Regions from separate parts of the Paenibacillus sp. JNU01 genome, predicted to be linked through region 4. Evidence: a T-box and tRNA genes for the amino acid it is inferred to sense, from the RefSeq annotation. Region 4 holds a T-box; the other regions hold tRNA genes.
What was found. A T-box is a leader RNA that pairs with one kind of tRNA and senses whether it is charged. The one in region 4 lies ahead of argS (arginine--tRNA ligase), so its partner is inferred to be a tRNA-Arg.
Positions count from the first base shown of each region.

Region 1: it has a tRNA-Arg gene. The T-box ahead of argS (arginine--tRNA ligase) is inferred to sense a tRNA for this amino acid. The anticodon was not compared.
Region 2: it has a tRNA-Arg gene. The T-box ahead of argS (arginine--tRNA ligase) is inferred to sense a tRNA for this amino acid. The anticodon was not compared.
Region 3: it has a tRNA-Arg gene. The T-box ahead of argS (arginine--tRNA ligase) is inferred to sense a tRNA for this amino acid. The anticodon was not compared.

Region 1 covers NZ_CP169723.1:4,204,442-4,208,658, forward strand. The annotation lists gene NLBNIHML_RS18305 (stalk domain-containing protein) at 62-1,159, shown strand; gene clpP (ATP-dependent Clp endopeptidase proteolytic subunit ClpP) at 1,395-1,991, opposite strand; tRNA gene NLBNIHML_RS18315 (tRNA-Arg) at 2,168-2,242, opposite strand; gene NLBNIHML_RS18320 (sugar-binding transcriptional regulator) at 2,669-3,694, shown strand; gene gap (type I glyceraldehyde-3-phosphate dehydrogenase) at 3,801-4,217, shown strand, end outside.
Region 2 covers NZ_CP169723.1:2,510,390-2,514,606, forward strand. The annotation lists gene tig (trigger factor) at 1-650, opposite strand, end outside; gene NLBNIHML_RS10925 (hypothetical protein) at 789-1,724, opposite strand; tRNA gene NLBNIHML_RS10930 (tRNA-Arg) at 1,959-2,032, shown strand; gene NLBNIHML_RS10935 (CynX/NimT family MFS transporter) at 2,553-3,782, shown strand; gene NLBNIHML_RS10940 (S8 family serine peptidase) at 3,908-4,217, opposite strand, start outside.
Region 3 covers NZ_CP169723.1:2,517,459-2,521,675, forward strand. The annotation lists gene NLBNIHML_RS10940 (S8 family serine peptidase) at 1-798, opposite strand, end outside; gene NLBNIHML_RS10945 (class I SAM-dependent methyltransferase) at 1,182-1,952, opposite strand; tRNA gene NLBNIHML_RS10950 (tRNA-Arg) at 2,324-2,397, opposite strand; gene NLBNIHML_RS10955 (magnetosome magnetite crystal formation protein family) at 2,735-3,028, shown strand; gene NLBNIHML_RS10960 (hypothetical protein) at 3,196-3,552, opposite strand; gene NLBNIHML_RS10965 (hypothetical protein) at 3,584-3,883, opposite strand; gene asnB (asparagine synthase (glutamine-hydrolyzing)) at 4,077-4,217, shown strand, end outside.
Region 4 covers NZ_CP169723.1:6,580,063-6,584,279, reverse strand. The annotation lists gene NLBNIHML_RS28995 (ATP-binding cassette domain-containing protein) at 1-593, opposite strand, end outside; gene argS (arginine--tRNA ligase) at 599-2,329, opposite strand; T-box leader at 2,394-2,686, opposite strand; gene NLBNIHML_RS28985 (four-helix bundle copper-binding protein) at 2,869-3,204, opposite strand; gene NLBNIHML_RS28980 (CobW family GTP-binding protein) at 3,278-4,217, opposite strand, start outside.

The sequences.
Region 1 (4,217 bases), 2.4 Mb from region 4:
ATCAGGTCAGGATTACATACGCAATGATACCTAATTGTGAATTCAGAGAGGAGTTTTATATATGACATCATGGAAAAAATGGACAAGTGCGTTGCTTGCAGCAGGAATTATTGTAGGTAGTGGTTCGGTATGGCAGGAGAGTTCGGTACAGGCGGCTTCTGTATCCTCGAAAGTGACAACCCCAGCTGAGGTAACGCTGAAATCGGGTGGGAAAACACTGACTCAAAAAGGACTTCTTCAAGGTGGATCGACTTGGGTCTCGCTGACAGCAGTCAAAGATGTAGCGGGTGGAACGTTGAAATATGATGCTAAAACGAAGTCATATACGGTAACAGCAGCCAACAATGCGATGACCGTTAGCCTGATGGATGGACAACCAAACGTCTATATTAACGGGTATTACCCTCAGGTGGAAGCAAAATTGATTCAGGGTCGATTATATATTCCATTCTCGGCAATGCGAGATTATCTGGGTGTACAGGGAAATTGGGATGGCAAAACCAAAACGTTGACACTCAGCAAAGTGAAGCAAAATAATGTGCAGGTAAAATCGACAAAAGTAAACGTGACTGTGAAGAATGCGGAGGTGGATGTACAATATCCGCAGGTGAGTGGACTTGCCAGCAAAGAAGCTGAAGCGGCCATCAACAAAGTGCTCAAAGATGAAGTGGATACGGCTGTTGCTGCTTTCAAAAAACAAACCACTGAATTCGGCGGGGCAACCGCAAAACGTCCATATGCATTTGAAACTTCGTATGTCGTGACCTACAATGAGAACGGCGTGCTAGGTTTGATCACTCAACGTTATGAGGACTATGCAGGAGCACACGGCATGACAACCCGTACGGGACACACCTTTGCACTGGACACAGGCAAGGAGCTTACGTTAGATGATGTGCTGCAAAATAACAAAACCATGCGCGAGACGTTGGGTAAAAAAGTGGGCGAGCAACTGAAAGCCCGCGGTGGATACCTGGAAGGCTACAAAGGGTTAAATAAAGACCAGGATTTCTATGTGACACCAACGGGCGTAGTTGTGTTCTTCCAGTTGTATGAATATACAGCGTACGCGGAAGGTTTCCCTGAAATGAAGTTCACTTACAAGGAAGTTCTGCCTAAGGGCACAGAGCCGTTTAGCAACGTAACATCAGACAAGTAAGTTCGCGTAGGGTAACTTTTAAGCAAAAGCACTTATATCACATTCTTCTCATGAAAAATAATAACAAGAATCCCCCGTCATCCTGCTTTGACGGGGGATTCTTGTTTATCCAGGCAACGCACTCCACTAACGGGTGTGATATTTGCCTGTTTAGTTGGAAATAGCACAGGGCGGGCTCACCTATATATCGGTGAAGCCCGCCCTGTGAAGTTACCGCTAGTCTCCAGGCAGCATATTAGATGCCTTGAGAACCCACGTTTTCAATAACTTTATCAATGATACCGTAATCGGCAGCTTCAGCAGCACTCATGAAGTAGTCACGATCTGTATCTTTCTCGATCCGCTCCAGTGGTTGACCTGAACGCTCAGAGATGATGCGGTTCAAGGTATCACGCATTTTCAGGATGCGGCGAGCACGGATTTCGATGTCCGAAGCTTGACCTTGAGCACCACCAAGCGGTTGGTGAATCATGATTTCACTGTTAGGCAACGCAAAACGTTTCCCTTTTGCACCAGCATTCAGCAAGAATGCACCCATGGAAGCCGCCATACCTACACAGATGGTAGATACATCCGGTTTGATGAATTGCATTGTATCGTAAATGGCCATACCGGCTGTAATCGATCCGCCTGGGCTGTTGATGTATAAGTGAATGTCTTTCTCCGGATCTTCCGCAGCCAGGAACAACATCTGTGCCATAATGGCATTAGCCACTACATCATTAACATCGCTACCAAGGAAAATAATACGATCCTTCAGCAATCTGGAGTAGATGTCATAGGCGCGCTCACCCCGGTTGCTCTGTTCAACGACCATTGGAATAAAACTCACGTGAAAAACCTCCTCGGAATGTAAATGTTATTGGTGCTTATATTTAAACTGTTACCGTATTACCCACATAATAAACAATTCCAAACAAAAAGTCAAAGAAAGTCAAACTAACTTGCAAAAAAAAGAAACCTTTCCGGTTTCATTGGTTAAAAGGGTTATGAGCTGTTAAATAAAAGTGGCGCGCCCGCCAAGAATCGAACTTGGATCTCAGGCTTCGGAGGCCTACGTCATATCCATTGGACCACGGGCGCACATTATGTGACAGCAATAATGATTATAGCTCATGAAATATTTAATTGCAAGCAATTCGTGATGTGTATTGGTTTGGATTAACCTAAAAATGATCATGATGAAGAAGAGTGGATAAAGAGTGCATTTAAGTAAATGCTATTAGAGGTTTTGGACATGCCCGATGAAATGTATTCTGAGCGATATGTAGATGGAATTCATTTGTTTCTTCTATATATGGTATGCGTGAGCTAGTCCTTGATCATGGAAGTCTAGGATTGTGAAAATAGGCGCGTACAATCGCTGAATGTGTGTCGAAATAACACGTTGAAACACTTGCATGTCACGTCAGTTTTAGGTAGAATAGACGTGGGACTTAAAAAGTTAACCCGGGACGTTTTAGGGCCACGAAAGAGAGCTTGGAACGAGAACTTGCGGGAGTGGAAAGCATGCGAACGATTTTAGAAGTACAAAAGCAGCTTCTGCCTGATCTCATGGATGTCTTGAAAAAGAGGTATACGATTCTGCAGCAGATCATGTTATCGGATGTGATCGGACGGAGAACGTTAGCTAATTCCATGCAGATGACCGAGCGGGTTCTGAGGGCTGAGACCGATCTGTTAAAGGCTCAGGGACTTATTGAAATTGACAGTGCAGGAATGAAGATCAGCGAGGCAGGGTATGATTTGCTGCAGCAGTTAGAGCCCGTAGCCAAAGAGTTGTTCGGATTATCCGAGCTGGAAGAGCGCATCAAGCAAGCCTACGGTCTGCAAAAGGTAGTTGTGGTTCCTGGTGATTCGGACGTATCTCCATTTGCCAAAAGGGAACTGGGCAGAGCCGGAGCGAAGGCTCTCGGCAATATCATGAGTGACAACGACGTTGTCGCCGTTACTGGCGGATCAACAACGGCCGAAGTCGCAGAGCAACTGACTCCGCCAACATCGCTCAAAGGTGTCTGGTTCGTACCGGCACGCGGCGGACTTGGAGAAAGCCTTGAAATTCAGGCAAATACGATTGCATCCACGATGGCAAAACGGGTAGGAGCGCAATATAAACTCCTGCATGTACCGGATTTGCTTAGTGATCATGCCTATGAATCATTAATCCAGGACCCCAGTGTTCAGGAGATTCTGCAGCTGATTCGAAAATCGCGGATTGTTATTCATGGAATTGGTGATGCCGTGGAGATGGCGACAAGACGTAAACTTGCGACGGAGATCATAGATGAACTTCAGGAGCAGGGAGCGGTATCTGAATCTTTCGGTTATTACTTTAACGATCAGGGTAAGGTGGTACATACCATGCTTACACTTGGGATGCGACTACAGGATATTGAACGAACCGATGTTGTGATTGGAATCGCAGGTGGCAAAAGCAAAGCTGCTGCTATACATTCCGTGTTGCGATTTGGTCAGGAAGATATTCTGATTATTGATGAGGCAGCTGCCGAAGTCATCGTTGCTGAAATGGAATAAGGTTTTACTCTGCAACACAACTATTGTTGTCTTGACGGACTTCACCGTCTGTCTTGAATATATAAGTTTCATAAAAAATTAATCAAAACTTGGGAGGAACTTACTCATGATTAAAGTAGGTATTAACGGTTTTGGACGTATTGGACGCTTGGCATTCCGCCGTATTCAAAATGTAGAGGGCATTGAAGTAGTAGCAATCAACGACTTGACTGACGCTAAAATGCTGGCTCATTTGCTCAAATATGATACAACTCAAGGTCGCTTCGATGGCGATGTTGAAGTACACGATGGCTTCTTCAAAGTGAACGGCAAAGAAGTTAAAGTATTGGCTAACCGTAACCCGGAAGAACTTCCTTGGGGCGACCTGGGCGTAGATATCGTTCTGGAATGTACTGGTTTCTTCACAACGAAAGAAGCAGCTGAGAAACACTTGAAAGGTGGAGCTAAGAAAGTTGTTATCTCCGCACCAGCTACTGGCGACATGAAAACCATCGTTTACAACGTAAACCATGAAATCCTCGAC
Region 2 (4,217 bases), 2.8 Mb from region 4:
ACTTCAACGTCTTTGAAGTCACCTGTGGACAGACCCACAACTTGCTCTTCAAATCCAGGAATGAATGTGTTGGAACCCAGTTCCAGGGAATAACGCTCAGCTTGTCCACCTTCGAAAGGTACGCCATCAACGGAACCGTCGAAGTCGATTACTGCAACGTCGCCGTTAGCAGCTGAACCTTCGTCAAGTACAACGAGTTCAGCGTGACGTTGTTGAAGACGCTCAAGTTCTTCAGTCACGTCTGCTTCAGTTACTTCACCTTTTGCTACAGCAACTTCGATTCCTTTGTACTCACCCAGAGTCACTTCAGGTTTCACAGTTACTTTCGCTTTGAACTTGAATGTTTGTCCTTTAGCGAATTGTTCAACATCTACGTCAGGACGATCAACCGGGAAGATATCCGTTTGGTCGATTGCTTCTGTATAAGCTTCAGGAAGCAAAATGTCGATTGCTTCTTGATAAAGACTCTCTACACCAAAACGTGCTTCGAAGATGGAACGTGGTACTTTACCTTTACGGAATCCAGGTACGTTTGCTTGTTTAACCACTTTATTAAAAGCTTTGTCGAGTGCTGCGGTTACACGATCCGCATCCACTTCAACCTCAAGAACCCCAAGGTTCTTCTCTATCTTTTCCCAAGTTGCTTTCATTGTATACTTTCCCCTCCAAAATTCACATGTTCACGTAGGCAATCACGTACAAAATAACCATTTTAGTATAAACAAGATTAGATTCTTTTTCAAGGGGAATCCCTTGATAGAGTTTAAGGAAAACGTTTCCGGCCTCGATTACCCGTCCAAACCGGCAGATACAAACTGTTTCATGGAACGATAAGCCTGCTCGAGTCGAAAGCGCATCGCCCCTGTCACAGCATACATTGAGCGTGTATTCTCCTCATCATGCGAACCACCTAGACTGTCTGCAACGGTCATATGTAGGGCTGCTGCCCATATATCTGTCATGGAATCATTTTCTTCCAGCATCGATATATAATCGCGGGTTCCATACACCGCCATGACATATTGTATCCACAGTTCCTGGGCAAAGTAAAAGAGCGTAGGTTCGTGAACCTCCGTCTGATCTGCCACTCGTTCCAGAATCTGAACAATTTGAAGCGGGAATTCCTCTGGTTTAAGAGGCACCGTATCGATCTCGACTTCAACCTGCTCTTCGCCTCTCGTAAACTGGATCATACCTTGAACACCTCGGCGACGCAAGGTTTGCAACACCCGAAATTGAAGCAAAGGGTGAAGCGTCTTGTCTTTTAACCAATGGGTAAGTGCCTCGTCAATCTTCGGTAGATCCAGATAGGCCAGCTGCTCCAAGGCCAGCATCGTCTGTTCGGATAGCGGCTCCTCCATTACAGTACGAAGCATCTTATCTGCATATCCATCATCCTGTTCAAGCTTCATTCGAGCATGATGCCGTGCCATGTCATCCTCACTGATCTCTTCTTCCTCTTCCCGTTCTTCAAGAATGGCAGGCGAGGTTTCTTCATATTGAGGGAACGCCGCCTGAAGCCATTCGAGCAGGGCCCGCCATTCATCATAATGGCGCTCTTCCTGTCCCTGACATTGCAGCAAAAAGTGAAGCAATTTCATCGCTTCACCATACCGTTCATTTTCAAGCATAACTGTCAATTGAATCTGGTAATAGTCCAGCGTCTTAGGAAACAGCACAATATTGTTGTTATGCTCGGTTTCCGGGGTCGTGGATTCCTTAATGGGAGCACCTCCTCTATATCCTGAATCTCCAGTTGGAATCAACTTAAATAGATGTATATATTAAAACGAATGTCGATCTATTTTTTGAGTTCTCCTGATATTCTAACATAACCGTAAATATAATGAAAAAAACGTTACTGCCGCCAAATATCATATACGAAAAACAGATTAAAATAAAATGCTTGATATTCCTGTATGCATATGATAAAATCAATTTTGCTTGAAAAAATCCATGTCTCAGTAGCTCAGCTGGATAGAGCAACGCCCTTCTAAGGCGTCGGTCGGGGGTTCGAATCCCTCCTGGGACGTAAAAAAGAGAACTTCCTTCGGGAAGTTTTTTTGCGTTCTGGGGATGAGAACCCCAACGGTTCGTCGGGAAGCATTCGCTTCGTTACATATCTATGTCGCTTCATCAAAATGTTTGCATTAGCTCATTCCATGGGTCACCATTTCTTAATATCGTTGTTAGTATCGAAGATCTAACGAACCTAGTACACTTTATTAGACCCAATTTCAGCATCATGGAGTTCTAACGAATTTTAGAGAGCTTATTTCACCATTCCGGCGGATTAACTCACTCAGATTGCAGTAAATTACCTGATTAACGTTGCTGAGGCTCATTAGAATCTGCGCATAGCGGTTATCCATTACTATAAGACCTCTGCGATTCGTTAGAGGTTTGTCAGCCCATGATCGTCAGAGCTCCGCATTCTTGTGGGTGCTTTTTTCATTTCATTGCTCAATATTGACACGGAATGTTATGCTTGCGAAGTGGATAATGTAACAATCCATACATATCAACTTCATAGAAAACAGGAGATTTTATCAATGTCATCTTCAATACAGCAGCACTCGTCCCTCCATGCCGAGGAAGAACATTCTTCGACATCCAAAAGATTCGGCCTGTTATTAGCAGGCATTATCGTTATCGCCGCTACCATGAGGTCACCGATCACAGCAACCGGACCTGTAGTGGAGATGATCCGCTCAGATACAGGTATCTGCCATACGATGGCCGGGCTTCTGACCTCACTACCTTTGCTCGCCTTTGCAGCAGTCTCTCCTTTTGCACCACGTCTTGCCAAACGGTTAGGACTCGAATCTGCTCTGCTATTGGCTGTTATCATTGTGACCATCGGAATGGCATTACGCTTGTTGCCTTCCGTTCTATCTTTATATACCGGAACCGCAATATTGGGATGCGGCATTGCATTAAGCAACGTGCTTTTGCCAAGTTTGATCAAACGTGATTTTCCATTGCGGGTGGGGATCGTTACCGGATTATATTCTGTATCCATGAACATTTTTGGCGCCATCGCCTCAGGCGTGAGCGTGCCCCTAGCCGGATCTACATCTATGGGTTGGCGCGCTTCGTTAGGTATGTGGGCCCTGTTGTCCATACTTGCGCTTCTCTTGTGGCTCCCCCAGATCGCAGCAGGACGCAAGCAGATGTTATATGTTACCTCCCAGAGCGAAGGGACACCCGTGCGTCTAAGGACCTCTACACTAGCCTGGTTCATTACTTTATTTATGGGTCTGCAATCTCTAATATTCTATACGACGATTACCTGGCTACCCGAAATTCTCGCCGAGCAAGGGTTCAGCCCCACTTCAGCAGGGTGGATGCTCTCCTTGATGCAGATGGTTAGTGTACCGGCTACCTTTATCGTTCCGATCCTGGCCGGCCGAACGCAGAATCAGCGTGTTCTAACCACGATAACGTGCTCTTCATTAATTGTCGGGTATGCACTATTATTAAGTGGCATCGCTTCGCTCGTTACCATCGGCGTCACATTGGCTGGAATCGGTGCCGGAGGTTCGTTTGGACTGGTAACCATGTTCTTCGTCCTTCGCTCAAAAGATGCCAGGCAAGCTGCCAGCCTGTCCGGTATGGCCCAGTCCTTCGGATATATGCTGGCGGCAGTGGGACCTCTACTGTTCGGCATGCTTCATGACTGGACAAAAGGATGGACCCTTCCGTTGCTCATTCAGGTCATTCTGGCCATTGCTTTATTAATCGCAGGGCTTCAAGCCAGTAAAAATCGGATGATCAGTTAGTCATACCATTCATTAACAAAAAATAAATTAAAACAAAACGGCCTCTATCCTCGAAAATCAGGATGGAGGCCGTTTATGCTAGAACAATTCCTTCATTAAATTACTCAGTTTCAATGAGGAAGAACTCACTTCACTTTTACCTTAATCGTGTCTGTGCTGGTAACTCCAGCTGCGTTAATTAACTCGGCCCGATACGTATACGTACCCGATGCTTTGCCGGACAGTTTAGTCACAGCACTTTGCGCAAGAGGTGATACCGCACGGAGTTCTTGCGTGTCGATCAACTTATCATTCTCATAGAGACGATACTCGGTAGCATTGGTCCCCCACCACAGGTTCATGGTCACCTTATAATTGCCATCGCCGTCCCAGTTATCCTGAGATAGCACTGCTTTGCCTGGCGCTGCGTTGGTAACCTTAACAGTCAACGTCTGA
Region 3 (4,217 bases), 2.8 Mb from region 4:
ACCGTGGGATGTGTAAAAGGCACTTCCCCTTTCGTTAAACTCAGGTTCCCCTGAACTTTTCCATTCCTGATATGTCGCTTCATACGGATCATTGTCGTTACCAACAAAGTCCCATCCGCCTTTGTATGCTTCCTGCAAATTAGGATGCTCATAGTCAATCCCTGTATCGATGACACCCACTTTGATGCCATTTCCTTTGTAACCTAGATCCCATACTTCAGGTGCACCAATAAAAGGCGCCGTGTCTTTCATGTACGGGTTCACTTCATCGGTCTTAGGCGCTATTGTAACTTCAAGGTCAGGATATACGCTGACCACGCCAGGTATTTGAAGCAATTGTCCCACTTGGTTTCCTTTAAGCTCAATCGCTACACCATTTAGGGCATATGCATACTCTTCCAATACTTCATGTTTGATTTTCTTCTGAGTGAGGCTATGTACAAATGACTGTTGTTGTTGCTCAACTTGAGTCACAGCCTTTGTTTCCATAGAGGAGGTAAAAGATTTTCCGGAGAGGGTTGATTCACCTTGCGCTACTGCAACAGGTTTATTGGAAAGCTCAACGATCACTCGGGTGTTCTCTCCACCCAGGCCTTCCAGGCTTTTATCCAAAAATGGATCTGCGGCAAGTTTGGCTTCCCGTCCTGCAAGAATTTCTCTCCATTGTTTGGCTTCGGCTGTACTCGGTAAGTTTTCAAGCTGAATAAATGAATCTGCGGGAGCGGCTCCAGCCGCGGGGAGAATAATGGAAAAGACCATCAGAACACTTAATAACGTGGATATCAATCGTTTACTCAAGGCTTTGCCCCTCCTTTTAAATGTGAATACCTCACCAAATGATGGGTTCCTGCTGTTTGTGCGTACTGCAATACGCACTCCAATTTCACCACCTATCTGCAAGAAGATTGACCCTTGGTAAATTATTCTATCAAAATACCACATTTTCCTTCTAAATACTTACATAAATGATATAAAAATTACTTATATGGGTCTTGAGTATGATAAAAATATCTACTTGTAATTATTTGTCGTTCGAATATTTTATTTTTAAAATAATGCATCAAAAAAAAAGACCAAGCGCCTCTTTGTCAGCAAGAGAATCTTGGTATATGGTAAAGTTATTTAGTGTACAAAGCATAAAATCAATTCGGTTAACATCGATAACTATCACAAAATCAACTTCATTCCGGCTTCACGGCTTCAATACGCAGACGCTTGTAATCTGCATACAAAGCATCACTCTCCCAAAGTTTAGGCACCACGATCTGACTGGTTTCATGGCATATTTGTTGTATCTCATCATGACTGAAACCTTCAAAATAGTCTCCTCCAAAATGAGCCAACCATCCTACTATACCCTGCTCACCATCTTCCAATCTGGTAGGACGGTCATAGTGATAGGCATGACGTACCAGAAATCCGCCTTGTTCCAAAATATAGCTATATTCTCCGATCGACGGAAAATACCAAGGATTACGTTCAGAAGCACGAATGCCCGTGTTTCGCTCGATAACCTCTTCCAAGGCATTCACGATAGTCTGCACGTTCCCTTTACCACCGAATTCTGCTACAAATCGCCCTCCGGGCTTCAAAGATTTCCATATACTGTCCGCCACTAATCTCGGACTTCGCATCCAGTGCAAGGCTGCATTGGAGAAGACGGCATCATACTGTCTATTCGTCTCAAACTGATGACCGTCTCCTTCCACGAACTCAATTCCAGAGAATTTCTCCCTCGCACGGCGAATCATGTCCGGCGATGCATCCATACCAACAACTTCAGCTTCGGCCAGAGAAATTTCGTACGTCAAATCCCCCGTACCGCAACCCAGATCAAGAATGTATTCCCCTTTTTGAGGTTGAAGCCAAGAGATCAGGTTTTTGCCATATTCGGAGACAAAAGCCAGTTTGTTGTCATAGTCATCTGCTTGCCATTGATTTATTGATTTCATGGATACCACCGTCGCTTCCGTTATTGATATCCTCATTGTGGCACAGAATTGTTTATTATTTAAATATATAAATTCTATATTGTTTATAGGTATAACCAATAAACAAATTCGGGAGGGATACTCTCCTTCCAGTCGAGACTGCGAAGTGGTGCTAACGAAGCGAATTCTCCGACGAACCATCGGGGTTCTCTTCCCCTGAACGAAAAAAAACTTCCCGAAGGAAGTTTTCTTTTTTTACGTCCCAGGAGGGATACTCTCCTTGCAGTCGAGACTGCGAAGTGGCGCTAACGAAGCGAATGCTCCGACGAACCGTTGGGGTTCTCTTCCCCTGAACGCAAAAAAAACTTCCCGAAGGAAGTTTTCTTTTTTTACGTCCCAGGAGGGATTCGAACCCCCGACCGACGCCTTAGAAGGGCGTTGCTCTATCCAGCTGAGCTACTGAGACAAATATGTATTATAAATTTTCGGCGCGGTTCTTATTATACTCTGATTTCTATATTTTTCAATAGTTTTATAAAAAAATTAATAATTATACTTCAATGCGAGTTCCACAGGCATCCTTCGTAATCAAATTCGGAATTTTTGAACAACCTTTCTAAATGTACTTTCGGTATTATTCTCATACTCCATTCCCTTTAAGAATATGATTACTTGAACCAGGTTATATTGAGGAGATGGGGACATTTAGAGCAAGATTAACATAAGACATGTTCAATGTTAGAATTGCTGGGTAATCTTTTGCATACATACATTTCAATGATGCATTGAAGGAGAGAATCGTCATGAGACAACTTTTATCAGCCCTATCCTACTTTAGTATTTTCTTTGCCCCGTTCCTGTTTCCAATCATCGTATGGATTGTTGCCAAGGATGCTTACATTGAGGGACATGCAAAACGCGCCTTATTCTCACATGTATTCCCCTTTCTTGCTGCCATCCCGCTATTTTATTTCTTCGTGACTGCACATAGTTTGGGTTCAGCCGTCGGCTTTGTCGTTCTATTCTTTGTGATCTACGGATTAAGCTTTGTATATAACGTGGTCAAAGGGATTCAAGTGCTGCGTGAGTACGCTTGATCACCTATCCGCCCGGACTGACTTGCATAACAAAACCCCGCTGTTTATTAACAGCGGGGTTTTCCAGTTGCAGCTGTGGTTAGAACAATTCGTTTACTATCGATGTATGGTCGACATGGAACTCCTATTCTGCCATCCATCAATCCAACTTATACAAACGTTCCCGGTTAAGCCTTTCCGATCAGATAACGCTGAAGCGTTGGACCAAGCAAACCAAAGGCAAATAACTCATTTTGAAACTGAGCCTTATCTTCCTCCACCGTCATACCATCGCTGTTCTCAAAAGCGGTTTCTGTCGCCTCTTCAAATGCGGTGTGCATATTATTGTTATACCAGTCGATCGCTGAATCAGAGTGATTGCGTACAATCCGAACGACTTCCAGTGAATTTCCAGGTTGAGTAGAGGCCACGTATACAAGTAATGACGGATCTCCGGCATTTCCAGGTTGTACTTCCACTTCTGCACAAGATAATCCATCTACCTCGGTTAATCTGCGTATTTTAGCATCTTGAATGGCATACATTGCTCATCGCGCTCCTTTTCTTTTGTGCTTATCATGTCGTTTGTTCAATCTGGTATCGTGTCTCCGGTGTGCCTAATCGGTAAATCTCCCGATACACCTGCTGTAATATCGTTTCATACGCCCGGTTTACGGACTCCTCCGGTGTATCTGGCCATGGGAACACCATGCCAGGAAAGGCCTCTTCCTCCTTTTCCTGCATGAGGCTCAGCAGTCCCAGTAAGTGCTCCGCTTCCTGCGGCGTTGCCTGAATGATCCATTCATACGATGTTACCGACGGATCCGGAATAACGGAGCGGCCCATGACAGACACATAATACTTCATACTGTCCATTGCACGTTCTCTCCTTCACAGGCATGTTTAGGTCGTTGTCCCTAGAACTAGTTTCCGAAGAGGACAGACATTTTATGCCTGCTTTCGGCATATATTTGTTACGACCTCTGACGAAAAAGACAACATTTGCTGGTTGCCCGTAATTAAGCAGCCCTACGGATGAATGACTCGACCAAGAAAGGATGAACAAACCATGTGCGGTATTACCGGCTTCATACAGTGGAATCGGGATCTGACCCAGGAATCAGAGCTGCTAGTCCGTATGACGGATAGCTTGTCGAACCGGGGGCCCGACGCTTCAGGTACATGGATCTCCAATCCTTGTGCCTTTGGA
Region 4 (4,217 bases):
ACAATGCATGTCCCTTCATCCTTCCATTCCCCCAATAGGGATACGACTGCCTCTTGCGCTGGAATATCCAAGCCTGATAACGGTTCATCCAGCAACAAAAGACCACCCGGTCCAGCTAAAAGGGCCTGAATCAAATTTACTTTTTGCAATGTGCCCTTGGACAATAGGAGTAACTTCTGATCGATCGCGGTATCAAGATATAAAAGTTCGCTAAGTTCTCTTATCCGCCCACGTAGTTCTTCGGGGCGAATGCCCCGAATCCGTCCCATCTCCCACAAGTACTCCCTAGATGTAAAGGGTACACGTGGCAGGCCATCTACTGCATACTTTGCAGAACCCTTCAATGTGCGATGAATCGATCCTTTGTCAGGTAACAGAATACCCGCCATCATACGAAGCAATGTGCTTTTGCCCGAGCCATTTCTGCCAACAATCACAGCGCATTCGCCCTGTTTTACTTCCAGATTAATTTGATTCAATACTTGAGCAGTACCTAATCGTTTGCTCACTTGTTGAAGCAATATACCTCGGACTGATGAGTCTGGTGAAGCTTGATCCGACTTCCTGAAAAGACCACGTGTACTCCATGTCATTGGGATCACATCCGTTCTGGAGCTTGCACACCTAGCAAATGTAAACTGTAAGCGAGGCGTTCGGCAGTCCGTTTGGCCAATGCCACCCGGAAGGATCTTACATCAGATGACGCATCCGCAATCCGTTCGGCGTGATAGAAGCGGTTGAACGCCTGAGCGACATCTATTGTATATTTGGCAATGACCGAAGGCTCATTCCGATGAATTGCTTTTGCCAGATATTCGGGATATTCACCGAGCAGTTTCAGTAATGCCCAAGCGGTATCTCCGATACCGGATGAAGTGGTCACTTTTTCATTCTCACCATCCGCAAGGCTGGCGTTAGTCAGATGGTTTTCATTTTCTACACGTATCGCTTCTTCTGCCTTGGCAAGCACACTTTGAATCCGAGCATGGGTATATTGCACATAAGGTCCGGTCTCTCCTTCAAAACTCACCGCATCTTCCAGTGAGAAGTCCACATCGTTTAACCGATTATTGCGCAGATCACCGAAGATAATAGCACCTACACCAACAGCCTCAGCTACCTTCTGAGGGTTCTCCAGATTCGGGTTTTTCTCTTGAATAATCTGCAAAGCACGAGCGACTGCCTCATCCAACACTTCCTGCAAGAAGACGACTTTACCGCGACGTGTAGACATTTTCCGTCCCTCAAAACGCATTAATCCAAACGGGATATGTTCACATTTCGCAGACCATTCATGCCCCATCCGGGAAAGGACCGCAAATACCTGCCGGAAATGCAGCTTCTGCTCGCCTCCGACCACGTATAACAAGCGATCTGCCTTCATCACCTCATGACGATACACCGCCGTAGCCAAATCCCGTGTAGGATAGATGGTTGTTCCGTCTTTTTTGATAATCAGGCACGGGGGCATGTTCTCGTCCTCCAGACGTACCACGAGTGCTCCATCACTCTCTTCAAGTAAACCTTTCGCCTTGAGTTCTTCAACCACCGCGCCCATCTTGTCATTGTAAAAGCTCTCCCCCAACGTATGGTCGAACTGTACATTCAGACGTTCATACATCCGGTTGAATTCCTTCATGCTGACTTCCACAAAGAACGCCCATAACCGCTGCGCTTCTTCATCCCCTTGCTCTAGCTTGCGGAACCACTCCCGTGCCTCCATCTCCAGGGAAGGATCGTTCTCTGCCTCATCGTGGAAGCGCACATACAGTTCCAGGGACGTACGGATCGGATCTGCCTGCAATGCTTCATCATTGCCCCATCTTTTGTATGCTGCAATCTGCTTACCAAACTGGGTTCCCCAGTCTCCCAGATGATTCACACTTACAGAGGTATAACCCGCTTCGTTATACAACCGATACAGTGCTGCACCAATGACAGTAGAACGCAAATGTCCGATACCAAAGGGTTTCGCGATGTTAGGAGAAGACATATCAATCACGACACGCGAACCCTGACCAAGCTGAAGCTTACCGAATGCGGCATCTCCCAGTTCTTTTAGCAGATTCGGCGCGAGCGCCTCCCGATTAAAGCGGATATTTACATACGGCCCGGCCGGAGTCGCTTCAATTCCAGATGCCTGTAATCCCGTTGCGAGCTCAGTTGCAATGACTGCCGGTGCTTTTTTTAATGACTTCGCTAATGCAAAACAAGGGAATGCTGCATCCCCCATCTCCGCTTGTGGTGGAACCTCCAGTAATCTCATAACTTCTTCTTCAGTCAATCCCGTTAAAGGCGCAATATCGGCCGCAGCCTGCTTCATCAACATGTCAAACACTCCTTATCCATTCATTAGTGGCTGAAAATTAACACAAAAAAGCTCCCGTCTCTACATAAGAGACGAGAGCTGACTTAACAGTTCCCGCGGTACCACTCTAAGTGAACAGGTTGCTCTTCATATGCATCAACATGCATACCCGCAGAACCTGTTCCGCTCGATGCGTATAACGGTCGCAAGCCGAGTTACCCTCAGACAGATCTGGCCTATCCCCAATCGGGATACGTACATCTTTTCGGATAACCATCTCACGGGTGCGGTTCACACAGGTCATGTCATACCGGCTCCCACCTCTCCCGGCTCGCTGTCATGTATGGATCTGGCTACTCTCCCGATCATTGATATTCTTCGTTTCAATTCATTCCCATCATTATACATACCACGTTTAGACTTGGCAACCTGCATTAAAAATCCCCTACAGAAAGGCAATACACATAGGCACATCGTCTCAGATGCCTGTGTTTCACTACCTTCCCTTAGGGGACCAAGGTCATTATCGGTTTTTATTATATGTTCCAGTGAAATAGTAATTATGCTACTGCTGCCATCAACCGGCAAGCTTCTGCACATCTGCGGCAAGCCTCTGCACATGCTTGGCAGTGATCGTGGTTGTGTTTGCCACACTCTGCGGCGCAAGCTTCACAAGCTTTCACACACAATTCGCATATTTCAGCAATGAAATCACTTCCACGTGTCATCGCTTGTGCAGCAAAACTGCAGATCTCCGCACATTCCCGATTCAAACGGATACAATCACGCAGCATCGCCAGATCATATTCTTTCAGACTCGATATGTAACATACGTTGCAAGCATTCATGCACTCCAGGCAAGCATCGATACATTGTTGATATTGTTGTTGTGTCATTTAAAGTTACCTCCCAGGCAAAGTTTGCTATGCTTCTTAATACCCAGTTGGGAGGAATATTGAATCATCTAACTTACTTTATCGCTTCCAATTCCAGTAATTGGTCACGAATGACAGTTTGGTCAAAATGTTCACCTATAAACACAGCAACATTAGGGACATTTCCCTGAGGTGTGATCTTCATGTAGTCCGATTCACGGTAGGCATACTGGAACCAGAAGCGGCTCGCCGTGTCACTAAATGATAAAATACCTTTTGCTCGATACACATCACGTGGCAATGCGGATACAAATTGTTCAAACGCCTCGCTGTTCACCGGTTGACTGAAATAATGCGTATAAACCATGACATGTTCGTGTGATGCATGAGGAACAGCATGCTCGTGACTGTGGTCATGAACATGGCTATAGGATGCGTCATTATTCGTAGCATCGCCTTGAACCGACTGATGTTCATGTCCATGATTGCATCCATGTGTACCACAGGTTTCCGTATGCTCATGGTGAGCCGGCTTATCTGCTTCAGAAGCTGAATCATGCACATGCACGTCTGCCCCACTGCGAAGCAACAGATCCATCTCCACCTCACATTTGACTGTAGGAATTACAGGTGCGAAGCCATTCCATTTTGCCAAGAGCTGTTCCAGATCCTTCAGCTCCTGTGCACTCACCCGATCCGTTTTGTTTAAGAGAAGCACAGACGCACAACGAATCTGCTCCTGCATTAGTTTGAAGGTCTGCCCCTTCTGCTCCTGATACAGACCAGATAGATGTGCTGCATCCACAACCGTGATGAGACTTTTCAGTTCCAGTCGCATGTAGAGTGAGGTCTCCGTTACCGCATCCAGAATCTCCATTGGATTCGCCGCACCGGTTGCTTCAATAACGATCACATCAGGTGATTCCTCCTGAACGAGATCAGCAAGTTGCAATCCCAAGTCACCACGAACGGTACAACAGATGCATCCACCTAACATCTCTGTCATGGGAACGGTGGAATCCACAATCTGACCA